DNA from 4 places in the Thalassospira sp. Z349TD_5 genome. Region 2 is predicted to be linked to each of the others. Evidence: predicted binding sites of a transcription regulator. Region 2 holds the regulator's gene; each other region holds the start of a gene.
The links. Region 2 encodes PhoB, which activates phosphate uptake and scavenging genes when phosphate is short. Its sites were predicted from a motif close to TNTCATAAAACTGTCA; they were not measured.
Positions count from the first base shown of each region.

Region 1: a site for PhoB is predicted at 1,734-1,749, ahead of AC0VXT_RS12905 (5'-nucleotidase, lipoprotein e(P4) family). Genes of this name have one in related genera too.
Region 3: a site for PhoB is predicted at 1,679-1,694, ahead of phnC (phosphonate ABC transporter ATP-binding protein). Genes of this name have one in related genera too.
Region 4: a site for PhoB is predicted at 1,815-1,830, ahead of AC0VXT_RS11565 (deoxycytidylate deaminase). Genes of this name have one in related genera too.

Region 1 covers NZ_CM149654.1:2,802,060-2,805,199, reverse strand. Annotated here, with positions in the region: gene accC (acetyl-CoA carboxylase biotin carboxylase subunit) at 1-7, shown strand, start outside; gene AC0VXT_RS12920 (HAD family hydrolase) at 244-978, shown strand; gene AC0VXT_RS12915 (DUF1244 domain-containing protein) at 971-1,354, shown strand; gene AC0VXT_RS12910 (acylphosphatase) at 1,391-1,705, shown strand; gene AC0VXT_RS12905 (5'-nucleotidase, lipoprotein e(P4) family) at 1,875-2,729, shown strand; gene AC0VXT_RS12900 (DMT family transporter) at 2,874-3,140, shown strand, end outside.
Region 2 covers NZ_CM149654.1:3,871,907-3,875,046, reverse strand. Annotated here, with positions in the region: gene pstB (phosphate ABC transporter ATP-binding protein PstB) at 1-394, shown strand, start outside; gene phoU (phosphate signaling complex protein PhoU) at 418-1,140, shown strand; gene phoB (phosphate regulon transcriptional regulator PhoB) at 1,158-1,856, shown strand; gene AC0VXT_RS17865 (cation:proton antiporter domain-containing protein) at 1,925-3,140, opposite strand, start outside.
Region 3 covers NZ_CM149654.1:256,779-259,918, reverse strand. Annotated here, with positions in the region: gene phnD (phosphonate ABC transporter substrate-binding protein) at 1-687, opposite strand, end outside; gene phnC (phosphonate ABC transporter ATP-binding protein) at 759-1,604, opposite strand; gene AC0VXT_RS01170 (Ldh family oxidoreductase) at 1,907-2,899, opposite strand; gene AC0VXT_RS01165 (META domain-containing protein) at 3,140-3,140, shown strand, end outside.
Region 4 covers NZ_CM149654.1:2,518,783-2,521,922, forward strand. Annotated here, with positions in the region: gene pyk (pyruvate kinase) at 247-1,662, opposite strand; gene AC0VXT_RS11565 (deoxycytidylate deaminase) at 1,949-2,422, shown strand; gene AC0VXT_RS11570 (response regulator) at 2,704-3,140, shown strand, end outside.

The DNA.
Region 1 (3,140 bases), 1.1 Mb from region 2:
AGAATAAGCTGCCTGATCCCTCAAACGGCTTTGCTTGATAAAGGCGCTGGTTGTCATTGACCGGCGCCTTTAATTTTCTGACAGATGCAAGGATGCCGGTTTCAACCCCTTTTACAAAGCGTCAGCGCATATTAAATACAGAAAACGGGGCTTTACCCACGATTAGCCGTACCATATGGTCGCAAATTGAGGCTGAACCCCTATGTATGCTTGCCATCCAATAACAAGAAACGAGGCGTCCCTATGTATAAACTGATTGCTTTTGACGGCGATGATACCCTGTGGCACAACGAGCCGCTTTTCCGTCAGGCCCATATCGAACTGCGCGAGATGCTGGGGCATTATGTGCCCGCCGATCAGGTTGATGATCGCCTGTATCAGGCCGAACTGGCCAATCTTTCGATCTATGGCTATGGCGTGACCGGGTTTACCCTGTCGATGATTGAAACCGCGATTGAGCTTTCAGATCGCAAGATCAGTGCCGAAGACATTCACAGGCTGGCCGAAATCGGAAAATCGATGCTGCGTGCGCCGACCCGGATTATTGACGGGGCCGAGACCGTTCTCAAACGCTATGCCGATGATCCCGATTACAAGGTTGTGCTGATCACCAAGGGTGATCTGATTGCCCAGCAGCTTAAAATCGACCGGTCCGGGTTTGAAGACCTGTTTGACGGGATCGAGATCGTCTCGGAAAAAGATCCGCTGACCTATCGCAATATCTTTGGCCGCTATGGTGTCGAGCCACAAGAAGCCGTCATGATCGGCAACTCGATGAAATCCGATATCCTGCCGGTACTTGCGTCGGGCGGGGCCGCGATCCACATCCCTTATGAAATCACATGGGTGCATGAAATGGTCGATCAGACCGAAATCGACAACGACCAGTTTGTCACGGTCGAAACCATTGCCGATGTCCCTGATGTGATCGCCAAACTTGAACAGCACAGCAAAGCCGGGAGTATGGAGAATGTCTGATTGCGCAGGCTCGGAAATGTCAACAGAAGCCTCCCTTGCCAATGGTCCGGCGGCCGACCTTGATCCGCAGACCAAGCTTGAACTCGAAGCGGCGGCCTTTCGCGGGCTTGTGACGCATCTTCAGGACCGCAAGGATGTTCAAAACATTGATCTGATGAATTTGGCCGGTTTTTGCCGTAACTGTTTGGCAAAATGGTATCTGGCGGCGGCGCGCGAAAAGGGTGTTTCCATGGATTATGATGGTGCGCGCGAAGTCGTCTATGGCATGACCTATGACGCATGGAAAGACAGCCATCAGGCCCCGGCATCGGACACGCAGAAACAGACGTTTCAGGATACCGCCCATCTGCACGCCAAAATTCCCGGTGCAAAATAAGGCCGCCAAATAAGCAAGTAGGGAGACGACGTTCCCATGACCGACACACGCCCCGATCCTGCAACCGGTTCTGGCAATATCGCCGTTCATGCCCGGATTGAAGGCCGCGTACAGGGCGTTTGGTATCGTGCCTGGACGGTGGAGCAGGCGACAAAGCGCGACCTGACCGGCTGGGTGCGCAATCGAAACGATGGCACAGTGGAGGCCGTATTCTGTGGCTCGGTTGATGCTGTGCGGTCAATGGTTGCCGCCTGCCATGAAGGCCCCACTCATGCGCGGGTTGATCGCATTCACGAGGAACCGGCACTTGAAGACGGGTTCACGTCGTTTGAAAAGCGTTCAACCGCATGAAACCCGCATGACAATTGCCGCGTGGCGGTTTTATCAAAATGTCATAAATGCCTTTTTCCGAGTGATTTTGGAAAAAGGCTTTTTCTTTGCCGCACTGCAATGGCATGCTGCTTAAATCCTGTCTGTATGGTCAGCTTCCAATGGGCGGGAAATCAACAGGGAGACTAAAATGACACTTATTGCAAAATCCTTCGGTGTGGCCGCCATCATGGCGACCAGTGCGCTTTGCGCATTTGGCGCAAGTGCGCAGGAACCAGCCCAGAATGATGGCCTGAACGGCACGCTTTGGCTTCAGACATCGGTTGAATATAAAACCACGGCAATGTCTGTTTATGCGGGTGCGACCCGTCTTCTGCCTGCCGCCATCGGCGATCACAGCTGGACCGCCGCCCTTGAGCAGGACGGTAATTTCATGGCCAAAAAACCGGCTGTGATTTTGGATGTTGATGAAACGGTTCTTGATAATTCGGCTTATCAGAGCTGGGTTGTGACTGAAGACACGCATTATAGCTCCAAAACCTGGGCGGCATTTGTGAATGATGCGATTTCAACCCCGACCCCGGGGGCGCTTGAATTCACCAAGGCAGCAGCAGCCAAGGGCGTTGAAGTGTTTTACGTGTCCAACCGTAAGGCCCCGGAAGAAGCCGCAACCATCAAGAACTTGCAGGAATACGGCTTCCCGTTTGCTGATGAAAAACACGTCATGCTGCGCGGTGAAATCGAAACATGGGGATCGGCCAAGGCCCCGCGCCGTCAGGCGGTTGCCGACGATTACCGTGTGATCATGTTGTTTGGGGATAACTTTGGTGACTTCACCGATGATATCGATGGCTCCATTGATGAACGTCTTGAGGTCATGGACAAATACGCGACCTATTGGGGCGAACGCTGGTTCATGTTGCCAAACCCAAGCTACGGCTCATGGGAATCAGCCGCCTTTGGCAATGACTGGAAAAAGTCACCAGAAGCCCGCCGTCAGGACAAGCTCGACAGCATGTCCCCCTGGGCAGGCCCGGCTGAATAAGCCAGCGGTTTAGAACCGATGTTATCAAGGGCGTCCGATGGTTCGGGCGCCCTTTTTGTTTGGCGATATGTGGGGTTCATTTTTGGGTGGCAAGGGTGATAGGGTTTTATCGCCCAACGCGAACCCCGCTTTATGCTGGATGCCATGAAAAGCTCGCCTGTCCCCGATTATCGTGACCGTATCCCGCTTGCCGTGGGAACGATCATTTTTACGGTTTTCGCCCTGTCATTGGGCGATGCGCTGATCAAGCAATCAAGCAGCACCTTTGTGATCTGGCAGATTTTTGTCATCCGCTCGGCCATCGCCATTCCGTTTCTGGTCGGCTATCTGGTGATCCGGTCGCCTGCATCCTTGCGCCTTGGGGATGCGGTGGGCTGGACCATCTTGCGCAGTCTTTTGCTGGTCGTGATG
Region 2 (3,140 bases):
TCAAATTGTGATGACCTCGCTTGAACGTGCGGGTTTGCTTAAGGAAGTCAAAGATCGTCTTCAGTCGCCTGCAACCGGTCTTTCCGGTGGGCAGCAGCAGCGCCTGTGCATCGCACGCGCGGTTGCCGTCAGCCCGGAAGTCATCCTGATGGATGAGCCGTGCTCGGCACTTGATCCGATTGCGACCGCCAAGGTCGAAGAATTGATTGATGAATTGCGTTCGAACTACACGATCGTGATTGTGACCCACTCCATGCAGCAGGCTGCACGTGTGTCGCAACGCACGGCTTTCTTCCATCTTGGGAAGTTGGTTGAAGTTGGCGAAACCGATCAGATTTTCACCAACCCAAAAGACGAACGCACCAAGGGTTACATCACCGGCCGCTTCGGTTAAGCGCCCGCAGGAGAGTGATTTAAATGGCTGACGAAAAAACACATATCGTGAGTTCGTTCGACGAGGAACTGACCCGTCTGAACAACATCATCTCGCAGATGGGCGGGCTTGCGGAAAGCCAGCTGATCTCTGCGATCCGATCCATCGTCAAACGTGATTCCGAACTGGCCGAAAAGGTCATTCTGTCGGATCACCGTATTGATGCACTTGAACAGGAAGTTCAGGATTTTGCTGTCCGTCTTCTGGCCCTGCGTCAGCCGATGGCAGACGACCTGCGTCAGGTGGTGACAACCCTGAAACTGTCGAACGATCTGGAACGGATTGGCGATCTTGCGAAAAACATCGCCAAGCGCGCCCAGGTCCTAAACCAGATTCCGCCGATCCGCCCGGTTCAGGTCATCCCGAACATGGCGCGTCTGGCGCAGGAAATCATCAAGGACGTTCTCGATGCCTATATCGAAGGCGATGCGGAAAAGGCACAGCGTGTCTGGGCCCGCGATCAGGAAGTCGATGACATGTACAATTCGCTGTTCCGCGAATTGCTGACCTACATGATGGAAGACCCGCGCAACATTACCGCATCGACGCACATGCTGTTCATTGCCAAAAACATCGAACGGATTGGCGACCATGCGACCAATATCGCCGAGACGATTTACTATCGGATCAAAGGCGAAGACCTGCCGACAGATGGTCGGCCAAAAAACGATGCAGCAAACTTTGCTGTTGTCGAACCGAATGAGTGACACTGGAGCATAAGAAGATGGACCCAACGGTTCTAATCGTCGAGGACGAAGCCGCAATCGTGACCATGTTGCGCTACAACCTCGAACGTGAGGGGATGCAGGTTGTCGAAGCCGGGGACGGTGACGAAGCGTTGAAAATCATGGCCGAAACCCATGTTGATCTGGTCCTTTTGGACTGGATGTTGCCGGTCATGTCGGGGATTGAGGTCTGCCGTCAGATCCGCCGCAAACCTGAAAGCCGCGATGTGCCGGTGATCATGGTGACCGCGCGCGGTGAAGAAGGCGATCGCATTCGCGGCCTTGATACCGGGGCCGATGATTATGTCACCAAGCCGTTTGCCATTGGCGAATTGCTGGCCCGTATTCGTGCGCTGTTGCGCCGATCCGGTCCGGCGCAACCACAAGGGCAGTTGATCTATTCCGATATCGAAATGGATCTCGCCGCCCACCGTGTCAGCCGCAATGGCAAGGCCATCCATCTGGGTCCGACGGAATTCCGTCTGCTGCGTTATTTCCTTGAGCATCCGGGTCGGGTTTTCTCGCGCGAACAACTGCTTAACGCGGTCTGGGGCCCGAACATTTATGTCGAAACCCGCACAGTTGATGTCCATATTCGCCGTCTGCGTAAGGCGCTTAATGACGTCAAAGGGACCCGCGACATCATCCGCACCGTGCGTGCGGCGGGCTATGCACTGGATTCAGAAACCGCTGCGTAGTTCACCCAAACCTGATTTGGCGACCTGAAGATAGAAACCCCCATCGCGTTTTGCGTGGGGGTTTTGGTTTATTTGGCGTCTTTTTTGGCTTTTGGTGTTTTGGGGCCAGAGCCAGACGCAGGCTTAGCTGAGCCTGCCGTTTCGGCCTTACGCCGCTGCGTGCGCGGCGCCAGCTCATTCATCAACAACATGTCTGCGCGCCGGAACTTGGCGATTTCCGCATCAATTTCTTCTTGCGGTACATCACAGGCCGCCAACACATGATCTGAAAGCCGCAACCCGGTTTCAAGCACCTCTGGAATGGCGGCATCCGCGCCACTGCGCGACAGTGGCCCGATATGGGTAATGTCCTGTGCGCGGGCAAAGATTTTTAAATGCGGATAGTAATGACGGAGCAGGGCAACGGCTTTTTCGGTCGCATGCGGGTTCCCCAGGGCAACGACCGCAATTTTTGCTTCGTCAGTGTGTGCAGCCCGGAATGTTTCCGGTCGTGACCCATCGGCAAAATACACCGGCAATCCTTCGGCCCGCCCGCGCGAAACCTGCAAGGCGTCGCTATCAATAACCACATAGGGAATGTTGCGGGTTTTTAACAATCTCGCCAAAACCCGCCCGACACGTCCGCACCCGATGACCAGAACATGCTGCTGGAACCCGTCGGTTTCGGCTTCAATCGGGCCAAGCTGGTCGTCTTCTTTGGGATGGAGCTTTTCTTCAATGCGTTGCCCGACGGTCATCAATGTCGGGGTCAGCGCCATCGAAAGCGCCACCACCGGGATCATCACCGCGACAAGGTCGGGCGCAATCGCCCCATTTTGTGCGGCCAGCGCCAGCATGACAAAGGCAAACTCGCCGCCTGCGGCCAAACTCATGCCAACACGCAACGCCGACCCTTTTTCAAAGCGGGCCATTAATGCCAGAACGAACAAAAGGGCGGTCTTTGTCCCAATCAGCGCAATCAGCCAAAGCACAATGGTGCCAAACTGGGTAAACACAATATCGGCATTGACCGACATGCCCACCGACATGAAAAACAGCGACAGGAAAACACCGCGAAACGGGGTGATATCGGCCTCGATCTGATGACGAAATTCGGTCTCAGCCAACATCACACCGGCGATGAACGCACCAAGCGCCATCGAAAGTCCGGCAACTTCGGTGAGCGTGCTGGCGGCCAGCACCACAAACAATGTGCCAATGGCAAACAGTTCCGGGTTTTTAAGAAGCGCGATATAGCGAAACAGGCGCGGCAACAAATAGCGCCCGATCAGCAACAAAATGCCA
Region 3 (3,140 bases), 980 kb from region 2:
CCAGATTACTTTGACCTTGTCGGTGATTTCAGGCTTGACCATGTTGGTCCGTGCAAGCTGCTCAGAGTTGTTGGCAGCAACATCAACCTGTTTGTTGGCAGTCGCCATCAGGTTGGTTTCATGGTTCGCATTACGAACGGTCTTAAAGCAATCTTTCGGGTCAACGCCGTTCTGTGCAAAGACATAATAAGACGGCACGAGGAAGCCCGAAGTCGAGTTCGGATCGCCAATACCAAAGTTCAGTGAACCATCGCATTTAAGCATGTCGGCAAGCGTGTTGAGCTTGTCGTTATCGGCCTGCGTGATGATGTGGGAATAATACCCGTTCGTGCCATCGCTTTTGGACGTCTGAACGAAGACTTCACCGCCTGCACGGTCAACAGCTTCCATTGCGGATTTGTTACCAAACCAGCCAACGTGAACCTTACCAAAACGCATGCCTTCGATGATACCGGCATAATCCGGGGCAAAGAATGCGTTGACTTTTTTGCCAAGCACTTCTTCCATATCATCGATCATCGGCTGCCACTGAGCTTTCAGGTTGGAACTCGACTCAGTCGAGATAAAACCAAAAACGATGGTCTCCGGATCATTTTCAAGCGGTTTGAAGTCAACATCGGCCTGGGCGAAGCCCGAAGCAAGCATGCTTGCTGCAAGTGCAACAGACGCAATTGTTTTACGGATCATAAGAAGTCCCCTGTCATATTTGATTTAGACATGAATTCAAAAAGGTAAGGCAGTTCACATCAGTGACCCGGCTAGCTTGTCGCCACAGCCAGATCCTTTTTCGCAACCGGCTCGGCCACGGGCTTTGCCGTGTCATCAGAACCATCTGCAAAAAGCTCGGAAGAATATTCACCATAGAGTTCTTGGAGGAACGCCGGTGTCAGTTGGCTTGACGGTCCGTCAAACACAACTTCACCATCGCGCATGGCGATGGTCCGTTTGCAATAATCCTTGGCGTAATCGACCTGATGAAGAGATACGATCACAGTCACGTTGTCTTCGCGGTTTACGCGATCAAGCGTGTTCATCACCTTGCGCGATGATGCCGGATCAAGCGACGCAATCGGTTCGTCAGCCAGAATAAGGCGTGCACCCTGTGTAATCGTGCGTGCAATTGCCGCACGCTGTTGCTGACCACCGGAAAGATGGCGGGCTTTTTTAGTGGCATGACCATCGATGCCAACACGGGCCAAGGCACTCATGGCGCGCATGCGTTCGGATTTTGTAAACATGCACAACGACCCGCGCCATGCTGGCACGCGTCCCAGCATCCCCATCAGAACGTTGGTCAAAACCGTCAAGCGGCTCACAAGGTTGAATTGCTGGAAGATCACACCGATGTCGGCACGCACTTTGCGCGCACCACGGGAAATCTTGCCATTTTCCTGAATGGTCTCGCCAAAGACGGAAATCTTTCCACCGTCACGGTCCCCGCGCAGCAAACCGGCAATATGGCGAATAAGAGTGGATTTTCCCGAACCGGATGCGCCAATCAGCGCCACCATTTCACCTTCCCGAACCTGGAGCCTGACATTATTCAGAGCACACTTGTCACGGGAAAAGCTTTTGTTCAGTCCGGATATATCTACAACCAGCATCAAAGATTCGCCTGCATATGTTTCGCTGGAAGCTGAACCTACGCATGAACGGCGACTCTATGGTGACACTGATGTTACAGTTCGATGATTACGGGGGGCCAATTCCCCCAACAACAATTAAACTTGTCTATACATCAAGTAATTTTGAAATTAAAAATCAGCCATTAAAAAATGGACACTGTCATATTCGTATCTCTGCGCGAATGTGAACATAGAAAATTGCAGAGTACAAAAATAATGACCTGAACAAACCACGTAAGCATAAATAAAATTCACATTCCTGCTGCAAACATGACTGACTTCTACAATCTATTGATTGCATCCATGACGTCTTCTTCAACTTCCATGCCGTCGACTTCGGCTTTCAGTCTAATGGACTTACCGCGCCGCCCCGGAAGTCGTACACCTTCTTCGGCGGCAATTTCATTGGCAATGCTGGCAAGGTGATCTGCAATATCGGGCCCACCGGTTGCTACTGGATCAATGGCAATGATCATTTGTCCCAATGCAGGTGGCTTGCCCTTATCATCAAACAGCGATGATGACTGATGACCAAACTGTGCACCGGTAAGGCCCGCTGCCAAAAGTTCAACCATCATGGCAAGTGCCGCACCCTTTACCCCGCCAGCAGGAACCATGGTGCCCTCAAGGGCCTTCGCCGCATCGGTTGTCGGATTGCCATCTGTATCGACCGCCCAATCATGGGGAATTGAAACACCCTTTTGTTTGGCCGCCATGATCTTGCCGCGCGCGACTTTGGACAAGGCAAGGTCAATCACAATCGGGGCACCAGCATTTCCAACCGGCACACCAAAAGCAATCGGGTTGGTTCCAAACATTGGGCGACGCCCACCCCATGCCGCCATCGCAGCCGGCGCATTGGCAAACATCATCGCCGCCAGACCCTGCTCGGCCAGTCGTTCAACCGTCAGCCCCATAACACCCGCATGATGTGATTTATGGATCGATGCAATCGCAATACCCTGACGACGTGCCATTTCGGGTAGGTGTGCGACCATCAAATCCAATGCCGGATAGGCAAAACCAAACTGCGCATCAATCAGCAAGACACCCGGTGTCGGCATTTGCATTGTCGGTGTGGCAAAGCCATCAACCTTGCCAGCAAGTGACTGAGCGCAATAGGCAGGCACACGACGAAATCCATGCCCGCCCTGCCCGGATGCCTCGGCGGCTACCAGTGCTGTTGCGACGGATGCTGCGTTGTCTTTACTGACCTTTGATCGGATCAATGTATCACTGACGAGCGCATGCGCATCGGACAGGGAGATTTTCATAATGAGGTGACCTTGGACTTGGATGTTCTGTCATGATCGGCAGGATCCATATCATAGCCAAATCCATCCATAGTGCGCAAAAGCGTTTTTCATTTCAGTATATGGATGATGACGATGAAGGTTGGGCCTTGCGCTAAAATATTGCCTTAAACATATGCGACTGTGTCACTGAGAATAGGGAACAGTCTGGCCATACGTGTGCGGTATCGGCCGGGACAGAGATAAAAACGGAAAATCATCA
Region 4 (3,140 bases), 1.4 Mb from region 2:
CACATATCATCAGATACATGCCTGATTACCGATCAACTATCGACGGAAAGACTCAAAAAAACATTAACAATACAGAGGCCTATAGAAGAACCACCTAAAACTACACGCCCCGCCACGCCAGACCAGTCTTTCCGGCCTGTTTTAGACCACAGCACGTCCTCGTCGCCCAAAAGCCAGACAAAGAAAACGGGCGGCCCTGAAAGCCACCCGTTTTGGTAAATCGGCAAACAAACGTCAAAGATGCCGTTAGCTAACCCATGCAATGCGCAGGATGTTGGTTGCACCGGGTGTCCCAAACGGCACACCTGCGGTGATCACCAACGAATCCCCGACCTTGGCGAATTCTTCGCGCTGGGCAACTTCACATGCAATGCCAACCATTTCTGCGAAGTTCGTCGCATCACGGGTAAACACAGCATGCACACCCCAGCACAACGTCATCCGACGTGCTGTCTGGATTTTCGGCGTCAGGCCCAGAATTGGAACTTCCGGGCGCTCACGCGCGGCACGAAGCGACGTCGAACCCGACGTGGTATAGGTCACAACAGCCTTGGCACCAATGGTCCCGGCCACCTGACGGGCAGCAGCACTGATGGCATCAGGGGAATTGTGTTCCGGGTCAGGACGATTGGCATCGCGCAGACGATAATAAAGCTCGTCCTCTTCGACCCGGACCATAATACGGTCCATGATCGAAACGGTCTCAAGCGGATATTTACCCACCGCACTTTCCGCAGACAGCATCACCGCATCCGCACCATCATAAATAGCAGTGGCAACGTCGGAGGCTTCGGCACGGGTCGGGGTCGGGTTTGACACCATCGAGTCAAGCATCTGGGTCGCAACAATCACCGGCTTACCGGCTTCGCGGCAAGCCTTGATGATGCGTTTCTGCAAGATCGGCACGTCTTCTGGCGGGCATTCAACACCAAGGTCGCCACGGGCGACCATGATGATGTCCGACAGATCAACAATCTCGGCAAGGTGCTCAATCGCCTGCGGCTTTTCCAGTTTGGAAACGATGGCCGCACGGCCCTGAATGATTTTGCGGGCTTCGGCAACATCTTCAGGACGCTGAACGAATGACAGCGCCACAAAATCAACGCCCATTTCCAGACCGTAATCAAGATCGATACGGTCTTTTTCGGTCAACGGCGACATCGGCAACATGACGTCAGGCAGGTTAACGCCCTTACGGTTGGACAGCGGCCCACCGGTGATCACGGTACATTCTGCGGATTTATCGTCGCATTTTTCAACACGCATGCGCAGCTTGCCATCATCGAGCAAAAGGTTTGCGCCCGGTTTCAGGGCTGCGTAAACCTCGGGATGCGGCAGGGAAACGCGTTTTTTGTCGCCCGGCTTTTTGTCCATGTCGAATTTGAATGTATCACCAGCCGCAAGCTCGATCTGCTCATCGGCAAAGGTCCCGACGCGAATTTTAGGACCCTGAAGGTCCATCAAAACCCCGATCGGACGGCCGAGCTTGGATTCTACAGCGCGGATAGCTTCGAAACGTTTTTGGTGTTCTGCATGTTCACCATGCGAAAAATTCAGCCGGAAAACATCTACACCTGACTTTACGATCTTCTCCAGCATATCTGGATGAGAGCTCGCTGGCCCCAGGGTTGCGATGATTTTCGCCTTACGTTGACGGCGCATCGGCTAATACCTCTTGTTACTTGGGTTACACATGAGCCCTTCCGCTTCGGCCTGCATCTGCGGCGAGGCGTCAAGGCGTCCTGATCTTTTCTGGGGGTATCCCCTTAATAGTCAATAAGCCCCGCTTTGAACAGGGACTTTTCACTAAATGCCTTTACAAAAATGTGATTTTTCACTGGACAATTACAAGGAGCACCTTCTTAAAAGACCTGATAGCATGCGCAGCGCCGCGTAAATGTGACACGCTGATTAATCTGATACACCTTTGGCAACAGGGCCCCTTTTCATGAGCAAATGGCACCATCGCTTTCTTGGTCTTGCGGCACATATCGCAGACTGGTCAAAGGATCGCAGCACGCAGGTTGGTGCGGTTGTCATCGGCCCCAAAAAGGAAATTCGGGCTGTTGGCTATAACGGTTTTCCGCGCGGTGTCGATGACACAGTCGAACGTCGCCATCAACGCCCGGAAAAATACGCCTATACCGAACATGCCGAACGCAACGCCATTTACAATGCCAGTTATACCGGCACATCGCTTGATGGCTGTGCGCTGTATGTGACGCATTTCCCCTGCTGTGACTGCGCACGTGCGATCATTCAGGCGGGCATCGCCGAAGTTTTTGTCGACAAAAGCAAATTGACCGACGATTTTCTTGAACGTTGGGAACAGGATATGAAAATTTCGACCGAAATGTTCGAGGAATCGGGGGTTGCGGTACAGGTCATTGACGAAGAAGGCGCAACCGAACCCCTGAAATAAAACAGCCTCCCCCTTTACTCCGGGAACGACAGCCCAATATGATGGGCTGCTCTCTTGGGCACGAGCAAAAAACACAAGAAACTGAAACGTCATTTGTTCAATACCTTCAACTGTCTGCGCGTCAGTATTTGTCAGAATTCAGCTCGGTTTTCCGATCTGTTTGCGCTTGCTGGAAACCAGACAAAGGTATAAGGGTTTAAGACCAACAGCACACTAGGGGTTTGGTGCTGTTCCCCTGAACACCGACGCATTTCGTGATGATGCTCAGGAAGCAAGGCTGGATGAACGCAAAAATCGACTTTAGTAAAATCAGTTTTCTGATTGTAGACGGGGATAAGATTTCAGCACAGGTTGTGTATGATACCCTCGCATATCTTGGTGCCAGTCATATTCAGCGGGTTAAGAAGCCCAATGACGCCTTTGACGTGCTACGCCGCGAACAGATTGACATTGTTGTCTGCGAATGGCGGCTACGTGGTATGGACGGACTGGAATTCCTCGATGTCATGCGCAATTCGACCAACTCACCAAACCGCTTTATCCCCGTGATCATGCTGACCGCACATTCCGAAATGAAGTATGTGACGACAGCACGCGATCTTGGAATTACAGAATTTCTTGCAAAACCCTTCAATGCCAAGGCACTGTATAGTCGCTTGGTTTCGGTCATCGCGCGACCACGACGTTTCATTAATACCGGAACGTATTTTGGTCCCGA